DNA from 2 places in the Peribacillus sp. FSL K6-5616 genome. Region 2 is predicted to be linked to the other one. Evidence: riboswitches for the same ligand, from Rfam matches in the RefSeq annotation. Region 2 holds a riboswitch; the other holds the start of a gene.
The links. Region 2 has a riboswitch for cobalamin ahead of MHB45_RS24015 (ABC transporter substrate-binding protein). Riboswitches for the same ligand answer to the same signal wherever they lie in the genome.
Positions count from the first base shown of each region.

Region 1: another riboswitch for cobalamin. It lies ahead of metE (5-methyltetrahydropteroyltriglutamate--homocysteine S-methyltransferase); the one in region 2 lies ahead of MHB45_RS24015 (ABC transporter substrate-binding protein).

Region 1 is NZ_JBBOYT010000001.1:323,636-329,511, reverse strand. It holds gene MHB45_RS01500 (aminopeptidase) at 1-1,011, opposite strand, end outside; gene bcp (thioredoxin-dependent thiol peroxidase) at 1,023-1,493, opposite strand; gene MHB45_RS01490 (potassium channel family protein) at 1,556-1,975, opposite strand; cobalamin riboswitch at 2,213-2,404, shown strand; gene metE (5-methyltetrahydropteroyltriglutamate--homocysteine S-methyltransferase) at 2,550-4,859, shown strand; gene MHB45_RS01480 (acyl-CoA thioesterase) at 4,852-5,328, shown strand; gene MHB45_RS01475 (ABC transporter permease) at 5,370-5,876, opposite strand, start outside.
Region 2 is NZ_JBBOYT010000001.1:4,939,160-4,945,035, reverse strand. It holds tRNA gene MHB45_RS24025 (tRNA-Arg) at 1-36, opposite strand, end outside; gene MHB45_RS24020 (polysaccharide deacetylase family protein) at 267-1,115, shown strand; cobalamin riboswitch at 1,202-1,376, shown strand; gene MHB45_RS24015 (ABC transporter substrate-binding protein) at 1,549-2,520, shown strand; gene MHB45_RS24010 (FecCD family ABC transporter permease) at 2,483-3,538, shown strand; gene MHB45_RS24005 (heme ABC transporter ATP-binding protein) at 3,544-5,016, shown strand; gene cbiB (adenosylcobinamide-phosphate synthase CbiB) at 5,013-5,876, shown strand, end outside.

The sequences.
Region 1 (5,876 bases), 4.6 Mb from region 2:
ATATTCCGGGCGCTGGATCAAGACCATATCCCAATGTATCGATGACCGGTTTCCATTATCCGCTTCATCATAGGCAATCCCAAGAGCCAAATGCAGACTCCCGCTTATTTTCTCATCGAACAAAATATCGTCCATAGGTTCCAATATGTATGGATTGATTCCAATAGCGAACTCCCCTATAAACCGGGACCCTTCATCAATATTCAGGATTTGGTTCATTTCAGGATCACGATTGGAAGTCGCTTTAATGATTTTCCCCTTTTTGAAGTTTAATTCTATGTCACTAAAGGTGATTCCTTCATAGGTTGTGGGTGTGTTGAAGGATATCCTTCCATTGAGACTATCTTTTATGGGTGCCGTAAATACTTCCCCATCCGGTAAATTCTTTTTTCCGGCACATATGACGGCTGGCATGCCTTTGATGGAAAAGGTCAAATCTGTCCTTGGTGAAACGATCCTGACTTTGTCAGTACGTTGCATCAATTGTTTTAACGGCTTCAAAGCCGCCTCCATTTTCCCGTAATCCATTGTGCAGACGTTCAAAAGAAAGTCTTCGTATCTATTGAAGGTCATGCCGGCTTTTTGCGCTGATGCCTTGGTGGGGTAATTAAGTAAGACCCAACGTCGGTTGTTTACATAAAAAAGTGTAGGGGAATTCATGGCCTCCCCTTGAAGACGGTGCCTCTCGATGGGAACATCAGTCATTTCCGCATTGTTTTCTTCCCCAGTGATGATGATGACCGCATCGATATCCGTATATTTCTTCAAGGCCCATTGTGAAGCTGTGTCAAGCTGCTCCTTCACATTCCCTAGTAACAGGTGGCGGCTTATCTCATCGTCCTCGAGTTCCACATATGGATAAGCACCCACTCTGTATATTTCATCAATCAACTCTTTCAATAATGGTTTCGTGTTGATATGCCCCCGTATGAGGATTCTCTCTTTAGGCTGTAATTGTATCGAATGATGAATCAGCCTGGCTGCAAGCTTCGTTATCCTCTCATCCTTCATCTGCCTATCCCTTATTTTTCGAGTTCGCGAAGAGTTTCAAGCGCTTCTTCGACGTGGCCTTTAACCTTTACTTTACGCCATTCTTTGACTACATTTCCAACCTTATCAATCAGGAAAGTTGAACGTTCAATGCCCATATACTCCTTGCCGAAGTTCTTTTTCAATTGCCAAACATCAAATGATTCAGCCGCTTCATGATTTTCGTCAGCCAGCAGCAGAAAAGGCAATCCATGTTTTTCGATGAATTTTTCATGACGTGCCGCTGGATCTGGGCTGATACCAAGGATTACCGCGTTCAATTCCTCGAATTGCTCATTATGGTCCCGGAAATTACAGGCCTCCGTCGTGCAACCTGGCGTCATGTCTTTTGGGTAAAAATATAAAACAATGTTTTTCCCCTTAAAATCCGATAGGGAAACCATTTCACCATTGTTTGCAGGGAGTTTGAAATCAGGTGCTTTTTCTCCAATTTTAACAGTCATATTGAACCCTCCATTTCTTTCATTATGGTAAGAGTACCCAATAATCGAAAGAAACACAACTTTCATTTATCCTTCCTATCTTTCTGCTCCAGATCGATCACCGTCCGAATCACGAACGCTGCCGGCAGTGTATACCCAATGAAGGCCTGAATGGTAGCTATCATCCTGCCCATGCCAATCGGGGCTATATCTCCATACCCTACAGAAAACATCGTCATCGCACTAAAATAAAAAGAAGTCTTCAATTGTTCATAGAAAGTCCCATCCAACCGATTGCCCATATCAAGAATCACCGAATGATTCTGAAGCTCGTATAATAAATATATCAGTGCAAATCCAACTAATATCGTCGCATATAAATTGCCAAGCCATAGCATATCCTCAAGAGAAAACTTCTTTCCTCCCGACTCAACAAGAAATAACGTACGAATGCTCATCACCATGCAAAAAATGATTCCTGCAATCAAGATGTAGAAAGTCATCCCCCACGCCCCATTTCAAAACGCCACTCCCTCTATACATACTCCCTGTCCAAACAATATATTCTTTTTTAGGAATCAGCCCTATCACCGACAAACTCATTAAACGGAAACTTTCCCGAATCTTTTTTCCATGTTGACCCTTTTGGTCGGATATGTTAAGATTGTCTAAATTTTTATAATAATTTTTATTTTATAAATATTTGACCTGCAAACAATTAACAAGGCAGGTTTTGCAAAATTTCATATGTGGAAATAGGTTCCTAATTTTCATTAGGATTAATAGGGAAGTCCGGTGTAATTCCGGCACGGTCCCGCCACTGTAATGGGAATGTTAGCGTCAATCAATATGCCACTGATCAACGGATCGGGAAGGCCAGCCGCTAATGATATTCCCTAAGTCAGGAGACCTGCCTATTTCGACAACACTGTTTTAACCTACGGGAGATAGGGAGGTGTTAGGGACCTTATAATTGTAAGGGGCATTTTGCATGCCTCTTTATTTTAAGCATTTCTAACTTTCTTTTTTGACGGTTAGGAATGCTTTTTTATTGTTCGATCAAATGAATGTAGGAGGATGGGAATTTTGAAAAGCAGCAGTTTGGGTTACCCTCGAATCGGGGAAGATCGTGAATGGAAACGTACATTGGAAGCTTACTGGTCCGGTAAAATCGATGAAGCGGAATTTACGTCACAACTAAAAGCCATCCGTTTAGGCAACTTACAAAAACAGAAGAAACAAGGCATTGATATCATCCCTGTCAACGACTTTACTTTTTATGATCAAATGCTCGATATGTCCGTCATGTTCGGTCTTGTTCCTGAACGTTATTCAGCATATGAAGGCGGAAGCGTCCCCCTTTCCGTTTATTATTCAATGGCCCGCGGAAACAATGATGAAGTCGCTTCCGAAATGACGAAATGGTTCAATACGAACTATCACTATATTGTCCCTGAATTAAAACTGGCACAGCTTACTTTAACAGAAAATAAACCACTTACAGCATATCGGGAAGCCAAGGAAAAGCTAGGGATCGAAACGAAGCCCGTTTTGATCGGACCTTATACTTTCCTCTCCCTTTCAAAAGGCTTCAATAAACAAGAAATCCCTGGCATCATCCTGAGCCTGCTTCCCCTATATACGCAAATCCTGCGGGAGTTGGAGCAAGAAGGCGTGAAGTGGGTTCAAATGGACGAACCTTCCCTTGTTTCATCCATTTCCAAGGATGATATGCAAACCGTTACTTACCTCTATGAAAAACTGAATGAAGCAGCACCAAACCTGAACATCATGCTACAAACATACTTTGATGCGGTGGAACATTACCAAGAAGTCATCGAATTACAAGTCCAAGGGATCGGTCTTGATTTTGTACATGATAAAGGGAGGAATTTAAGTAACCTTGAGGCATTCGGTTTCCCGAAGGACAAAGTGCTTGCAGCGGGTGTGATTGACGGAAAAAACATTTGGCTATCTGATTTATCCCAAAAAATCGAATTGATCGAGACACTTAAGAAACAGGTAGCCGAGGACCAAATCTGGCTACAGCCCTCTTGTTCCCTGCTTCATGTCCCGGTGACCGTTCGTAATGAAACCGCCCTTTCAAAAGAAGTGAAAGAGGCCCTTGCTTTCGCTGATGAGAAACTTGAGGAAATCACACTTTTGGTCAAAGGGAATAATCAAGGCATTGAAGCAATCGCCGAAAAAGTCGATGCCAATAAATTTACGATTCAAACGTTAGCCAATTCAAATGTCCGAAATCACGGGTCTGTACAATCCAATGTCGAAAAGGTTAAAACCAGGACCGCCGGCCGTCAGCTTCCATTTAAAGACCGTTACCAAAAACAACAGGAATTTTTCAAATTGCCTTTTCTCCCTTCGACTACGATCGGCAGCTTTCCGCAGACATTTGAAGTTAAACAAGCACGCGGGAAATTCAATAGAGGAGAATGGACAGCCCAGCAATATGAAACATACGTTAACGAAGAAATCGTTAGGTGGATCGAAGTCCAAGAAGAAATCGGTTTGGATGTTCTCGTTCACGGGGAATTCGAACGGACGGATATGGTTGAATACTTCGGCCATAAATTCGGCGGATTCGTCTTTTTAGAAAAGGGTTGGGTACAATCCTATGGATCCCGCTGTGTGAAACCTCCAGTCATCTACGGCGACATCCATTTCATCGAACCGATGACAGTCAAGGAAAGTGTATACGCACAATCACTGACGAAGAAGACGGTGAAGGGAATGCTGACAGGTCCTGTTACGATTTTGAACTGGTCATTTGTCCGTGATGATATTTCCAGGGAGAATGTTTGCTATCAGCTGGCGCTCGCTTTGGAAAAAGAAATCATTGCCTTGGAATCTGCTGGAATTAAAATGATTCAGGTTGATGAACCTGCACTTAGAGAAGGTCTGCCATTGAAAAAAAGCGATCGCGACGAGTATTTGAACTGGGCAGTGAATTCATTCTTGATATCCACATCAAGCGTGGAGGATACAACCCAAATTCACACGCATATGTGCTATTGCGACTTCAACAGTTTCATGGACGTCATCTCCTCCCTCGATGCCGATGTAATTTCCATCGAAACATCCCGCAGTCATGGGGAGCTCGCTTCCGCATTCGAGGAAAAAACATATGAAAAAGGCATTGGCCTGGGGGTGTATGATATTCACAGCCCGCGTGTGCCGGCAGTGGAAGAAATGGTCGATATGATTGAACGGGGCATAAAGGTATTGGATAAAGACCAGTTTTGGATCAATCCCGACTGCGGCCTGAAAACAAGGGGTATCCCGGAAACCGTCGCTTCCCTGAAAAACATGGTCGAAGCAGCAAAAATCGTCCGTGAAAACCTTTTAGTAAACCAACAGGCAAATGATTGAGAAGAACGTTGCCCATCCAACACGGCAGTCACGGACTTTTTTAACCGACCTTGTTTTTCCACCGGATACAAATCATCATAATACCATCTTTGGCGGAAAAGTAATGGCCTATGTAGATAAAATAGCTTGCATTTCCGCTATGCGCCATTGTCGAAAACCCGTTGTGACTGCTTCAAGCGACTCTTTTGATTTTTTGGCTCCCATCAAAACAGGGGACGCGATCAACCTTGAAGCTTATGTCACCTGTGCTCATCGCACATCAATGGAGGTATTCGTGAAAGTGGAACGTGAGAACCTATTAACAGGTGAAAAACAGCTAACGGCACGCGCTTTTTTAACGATGCTGGCCATTGATGAAGAAGGTAAGCCGACAAACGTCCCTCAGGTCATTCCGGAAACGGAAGAGGAAAAACAGCAATATGTTCAAGCCAAAGCTAGATATATCGAAAGAAAGAAAAAAAGGAACTAAACAAAAACCCCTTCAACATGAATGCTGTTGAAGGGGTTCTTTCAGTTCCCTGCCCCGCGGTACCTCTTCACTCCCTGATTCCATATGAAAACGGATATCACGAAAAAGGCAACCCCAATTACAGGTGTGGCAAATGCATAAACATACCACTCTTCTTTTCTTAGGAAATAAGATGCCGGATAGACACCGACAAACGCGAATGGCAGCACCCATGTAAGGACAAAACGGATGACCTTATTATAAATATCAACAGGATAGCGCCCGTAGTTCCCGATATTGTACATCATTGGCATGATGGATGTTTTCGCATCCGACCAGAACCCAATGCTTGCTATCGCAACGAATATGGCTGCATAGGCAAGGGCCCCACCTATTGCAAAAATGATGAAAAGAATCGGGTCATACCACGCAAGCTGCAAATCCAATGAAATCCCCGAATAGAATATGATGATCAAACCGGTCACAACACCAAATAACGCTTCAAGCTCGATTCTTTCTAAAATGACTTGAAACAGGCTATGGATCGGTCTTGTTAATATCCGGTCCAT
Region 2 (5,876 bases):
GGAGGCTGTCGCTCTATCCTGCTGAGCTACTGGGACATATATTAAAGTCGACGACTTATTTATTATATTTCTTATAGGCAAACTTTTCAAGCTAATAGCACATACTTATGAAAAAAAATCCTCATAAATGTTTAGCGCATCGCTAAGCTCGCGTTTTTCCTCTTTTTTCATCAAATGGAATACTTTATTGTTCATTGGTTTTCTGGTACTATTATACTATAAAAAAATCAGGAGAATGATAGGGGAAAAATATAGAGTTTTAAAGGATGGCGGCATTGCTGGGGATTTTGATTTTACCTGGAAGCACACAAGGGGTTTTAGAGGGGATAGGCAAAAAGACGGCTGCACCGATTGCGGAAGATGACATTGAAGTGGCCGAAGCGGCTGAGAATGGGACCGGGCAGGATCCGGAGGGACAAATCGATACGGGAGACTGGATAACGGCCGAGTCCCCGGTCCAGCTTCCGATATTGATGTGTCACAGCATTTCCCAAGGTAATGGCCTTCGGGTTCCAAGGGAGGAATTTCGATCACAAATGGCTTGGCTTCGGGAGAATGGTTACTATACATTATCCCCTGAAGAAGCATTCCTCGTTTTAACCGAGAATCGGATGCCAAGTGAGAAGTGCGTCTGGCTTACTTTTGATGATGGCTATACAGATAACTACACGGAGGCTTTCCCGATATTAAAAGAAAATGATATGAAAGCAACTGTCTTCATGATCGGGAAGTCCATAGATAAAGGTCATCACCTGACTGAAAATCAAATGTTGGAGATGAGCAGGGATGGGATTTCAATCGAAAGCCATACCATCAACCATTTGGAGCTGACCCGCATGACGGCAGAGCAGCAAGAAGCGGAAATGGTTCAGTCGAAGGTGCTGTTCGACCGTATCCTCGACCAGGACACGACAGTGCTTTCCTATCCGGTTGGCCGGTATAACGAAGAGAGTCTCAAGCTGTCAGAAGAAGCTGGATACAAAATGGCAGTCACTACCGAACCTGGGGGAGCTTCAAGCGACCAAGGGATGCATGCTCTGCATAGAGTTCGGATTTCACCGGGGTTATCGATCAATGGGTTTGCGTCGCTGATTGAACATGCTTCAAAGCATTGAAGGCGGAAGGGTCATTTCGCACTTGTTCAGAAAAATCATATAATAATCGATTCTTACATGGTGTATAATGAAGGCAGTGAAAATTATATACATATGAACGATTTGGTGTCTTAATGACTTAAAAGGGAAGTTGGTGAAATGCCAACGCGGTCCCGCCACTGTATATGGGAGCTGACGGCTGTGTACCACTGTATGAGATATGGGAAGGTGCCGTTGACGATGACCATGAGCCAGGAGACCTGCCAGAATTCGTACACCTGTAACCTACGCGGATGGGAAGGTGTGTGGCAGACCCTAAGATAGAGTCCGTATTGATATTGTTGCCATGCAAGCATCTTCCGTTTAACGGGAGATGCTTTTTGTTTTGGGGGCATCTTCCAGGATTGGTTTTCTCTGTTAGGTATGAAGAAATTAAATAAAAAGATTGTGGGGAATGAAAATGAAGAAGATTTTTGGTCTGATACTGTTAATGTTACTGACTGCAGGCATGATGGTTGGCTGCGGTGGTGCTGCTGATGAAGGAAAAGAAAAGGAGCAAACGAATCATGCTCAACACGAAGCTTTCCCGATTACGATTAAAGATGCAAGTGGGGAAAAAGTAACGATAGAAAAACAACCGAAGAAAATAGTTTCGTTGATACCAAGTAATACGGAAGTGGTCTTTGCACTTGGTTTGGGTAAAAAGGTCGTTGGTGTTTCCGACAATGATAATTACCCGGAGGAAACGAAAGAAATTCAAAAAGTTGGCGGAATGGAAATGAACACGGAGCTGATTGTCTCGATGAAGCCTGACCTTGTTCTTGCGCATGCATCAAGTGCCCATAATTCGAATGAGGGTTTACAGCAGCTTAAGGATGCTGGAATAGATGTCCTCGTAGTCAATGATGCACAAAGCTTTGACCAAGTCTATGATTCTATTGAAATGATTGGACAGGCAACGGGTGAACATGACAAGGCAAACGAAATCGTTGCGGGTATGAAAACGAAGCTAAAGGATATCGAGGAAAAAGCCAAATCCGTAAAGGAAGAGGATAGGAAGACCGTTTTAGTGGAAGTTTCGCCTTCACCGGAAATATACACACCGGGAAAAAATACTTTCATGAATGAGATGCTTACTATTATTTCAGCGGATAATGCTGCTGCCGACTTGGACGGTTGGGCAAAGATTGATGAAGAGTCGATGATTGCTGCAAATCCTGATGTCATCATTACAACGTATGGTTATTATACGAAAGATGCAGTAAGTGAAGTGAAGGGCCGAAAAGGATGGCAAGACGTAAATGCTGTTAAGAATGGCCAAGTCTTTGATGTCCATTCTGACTTGGTGACCCGTTCCGGTCCACGCTTGATAGAGGGAGTAGAGGAACTTGCCAAATCAGTCTATCCGAATCAATTTAACAACTAAATGGGCGTTTGCTTATTTGATTGCGTTGTTCATTTTGTTATTCGCAATGACGATAGGCATTTCCTTTGGTTCGGTGCCAGTACCGATTCCCGTACTTATACAAATAATCGGCAAGGAGATTTTACACTTGCCGATTTCTGCCGATCCGGATTTGATGCTAACGAATATCGTGATGAACATCCGCTTGCCGCGGGTGCTGCTCGCTGGTTTGGTTGGGGCATCACTTGCGATTGCGGGTGCGGCTTTTCAGGGACTGCTCCGGAACCCGCTCGCTGATCCTTACACATTAGGTATTTCATCAGGAGCATCGGTCGGAGCCGTTTTGACAATATTCTTGAATATATCACTGCCATTCATCGGTTTATATACCCTTCCGGCATTGAGTATCTTATGTTCAGTGCTCACGATGCTCTGCGTACTGACTTTTGCAAAAAAAATGGATCGATCGATGAAAGTGGAAACGATCATTTTAACGGGAATCATTTTCAGCTCGTTTTTAAGTGCCTTCATTTCATTGATGATTGCGCTGACGGGTGATGAATTAAGACAAATCATCGGCTGGCTGATGGGAAGCGTCTCAATGCGCGGATGGAATTATATCGTAATCATTTTGCCGTTTTTTATCATTGGTTCGTTGACCTTGATCATGAATACAAGTGAATTGAATGCGATGACTTTCGGGGAAGACCGGGCAAAACACTTAGGTGTGAATGTCAAGCGGCGGAAAATGTGGATCTTGATAGCCGGTTCGACATTGACAGGGGCAGCCGTTGCCGTTTCAGGGGCGATTGGTTTTGTAGGATTGGTCATTCCTCATTTTGTCCGAAAGATTTGGGGACCTGACCATAAACATTTGCTTCCGTTGTCATTGTTGATAGGAGGCGGATTCTTGATATTGGCCGATTTTGTAGCACGAACGATCATTGCCCCATCGGAACTGCCGATCGGGGTGATCACCTCACTTATCGGGGCACCTGCATTTGCGCTGATTTTATTAAAGAGACGGAGAGAAGGGTAAAACGGATGCTTGAAGTAAAAGGGTTAACAGGTGGATATCACAACAAAGCTGTTTTGGACTCTGTCTCTTTTGATGTACATAAGGGGGAATTATTCGGGATTCTTGGTCCTAATGGCAGCGGGAAAACGACGCTTTTAAGTATGCTTAGCGGGGTGCTCGATTATAAAGGCGGAAGCGTACGGATAAGCGGCAGGGATTTGAAGGATTATTCGTCAAAGCAACTTGCACAGGTCATTGCCGTGCTCCCTCAGCATTCCTCATTAGCTTTCTCCTATACAGTAAAAGAGACGGTCTCACTTGGGCGATATGCCCATCAATCAGGTTGGTTCCATAGTTGGTCCGCAGAAGATGAATCGATTGTCCAGCGGGTGATGGAACAAACGGGAGTAGCTGATTTTCAGGATCTTCATTTTGATCGATTATCAGGAGGGGAAAGACAGAGGGTCCTGCTGGCACAGGCCCTTGCCCAAGAGCCGGAAATCCTTTTTTTGGATGAACCTACGAACCATTTGGATCTTTCCTATCAAAAAGATCTTCTTGATCTAATGAGGAAAATGGCAAAAGAGCAGAAGTTGACCGTTATTTCAATTTTTCATGATTTGAATTTGGCTGGATTATATTGTGATCGGCTTATGCTGCTTGAGAAAGGGCGGATTCAGGTTGTTGATGTGCCGAATGAAGTGCTTCAACAGGAACGGATTCAGGGTGTATATCATACGACAATCGAAAAACACCCACATCCCGCCCTTCCGAAACCGCAAATGTTCATCGTTCCGGAAAAGCATGGCCAGGATACTATCCCGTTGGAAATTGATGATTCTTATTTGACAGTCGGATTTGAGATGATTCAATTGAAGTCTCCGATCCCGCTTAGAACGATGTCTTCTGGAGTGACTGGTTCGGGGACGGGCTGGCATAAGTATTTTGTGAATAGGCACGTCCATCATGGTTATGATTGCGAGGATCATCATGTTGAAATGGCCGACTATTTAACAACTCATGGTTTTGAGCCACAGGAAACGGTAGGGATGATGACAGCTGTCTTTCTCGATACGGTCGCAAGCAAGCTATTAAGAGCTGAAGATTTCTCGGTTTTTATCATTGTGACGGCCGGTGTAGGGAATGCCATCGACGCTTCATTAGCTGACCGGCATTCTTGGAGTTCCGCACCAGGAACGATAAATACATGGATATTCGTAAATGGGCATTTGGCAGAAGAGGCATATATCCACAGTATAGTGACTGCGACCGAGGCAAAAGTAAAAGCGCTTCATGATTTGCATGTCATGGATAAGGTGACAAATACTTGTGCAACAGGAACATCGACAGACAGCATGTTGATTGCGGCAACTCAAAGAGGGGCAAAGCTTCAATATGCAGGCACCATCACTCCGTTAGGGAAGCTGATCAGTCGCGGTGTATATGATTGTACAGTGGAAGCCTTAACGAATAATCGGAAACGGATTGAGGAATTATGATTTATCATCATCTTTTTGCGGTTACGCTGGCGTTCTTCCTTGATTTATTAATTGGAGATCCGCCAAGTTGGCCGCATCCAGTCAAATGGATAGGAACGATGATTAGCAAGTTGGATCTGGCATTAAATAAAGGGGAATATAAGAAACGGAAAGGGCTCTTCATGTTGATCATCGTCCTATCGGCGGTGTTATTGATTACAGTTCTTACCGTTTATTTGGCTTATCTAATCCATCCGCTTGCAGGTATCCTATGGGAAGCTTTTGTCATTTCCACAACGATAGCTCAGAAGGGCTTGAAGCAAGCTGGGATGGATGTTTGCCTTCCGCTTAATGAACGGGATTTCCCTGAAGCGAGGGTAAAGCTTTCCTATATCGTTGGCCGTGATACGGCTGAGCTTGATGAACCAGAAATCGTCAGGGGCACCGTGGAAACCGTAGCGGAAAATACCAGTGATGGGATTACAGCGCCATTATTTTGGGCAGCTATCGGCGGTGCGCCGCTCGCGATGGTGTACAGGGCGATTAATACCTGCGATTCCATGGTAGGGTACAAGAATGATAAATATGGGCAATTCGGCTGGGCTTCAGCCAAGCTCGATGATATCGTCAACTGGATACCCAGCCGCCTCACCGGCTTCCTGATGTTGCTGAGCTCGAAATCCGGCTATCATGGCTTCGGCGTCAGGTGGAAGATATTATTCAATGACGCAAAAAAACATCCAAGCCCGAATAGCGGGTGGTGTGAAGCAGGCGTTGCGGCCATTTTGGGAATCCAGCTTGGAGGCCGGAACATGTACAAAGGAATTGTTTCCGACCGTGCGAGGATGGGAGTTCCGCTTGTTCGATTGGAAGCAAAACAT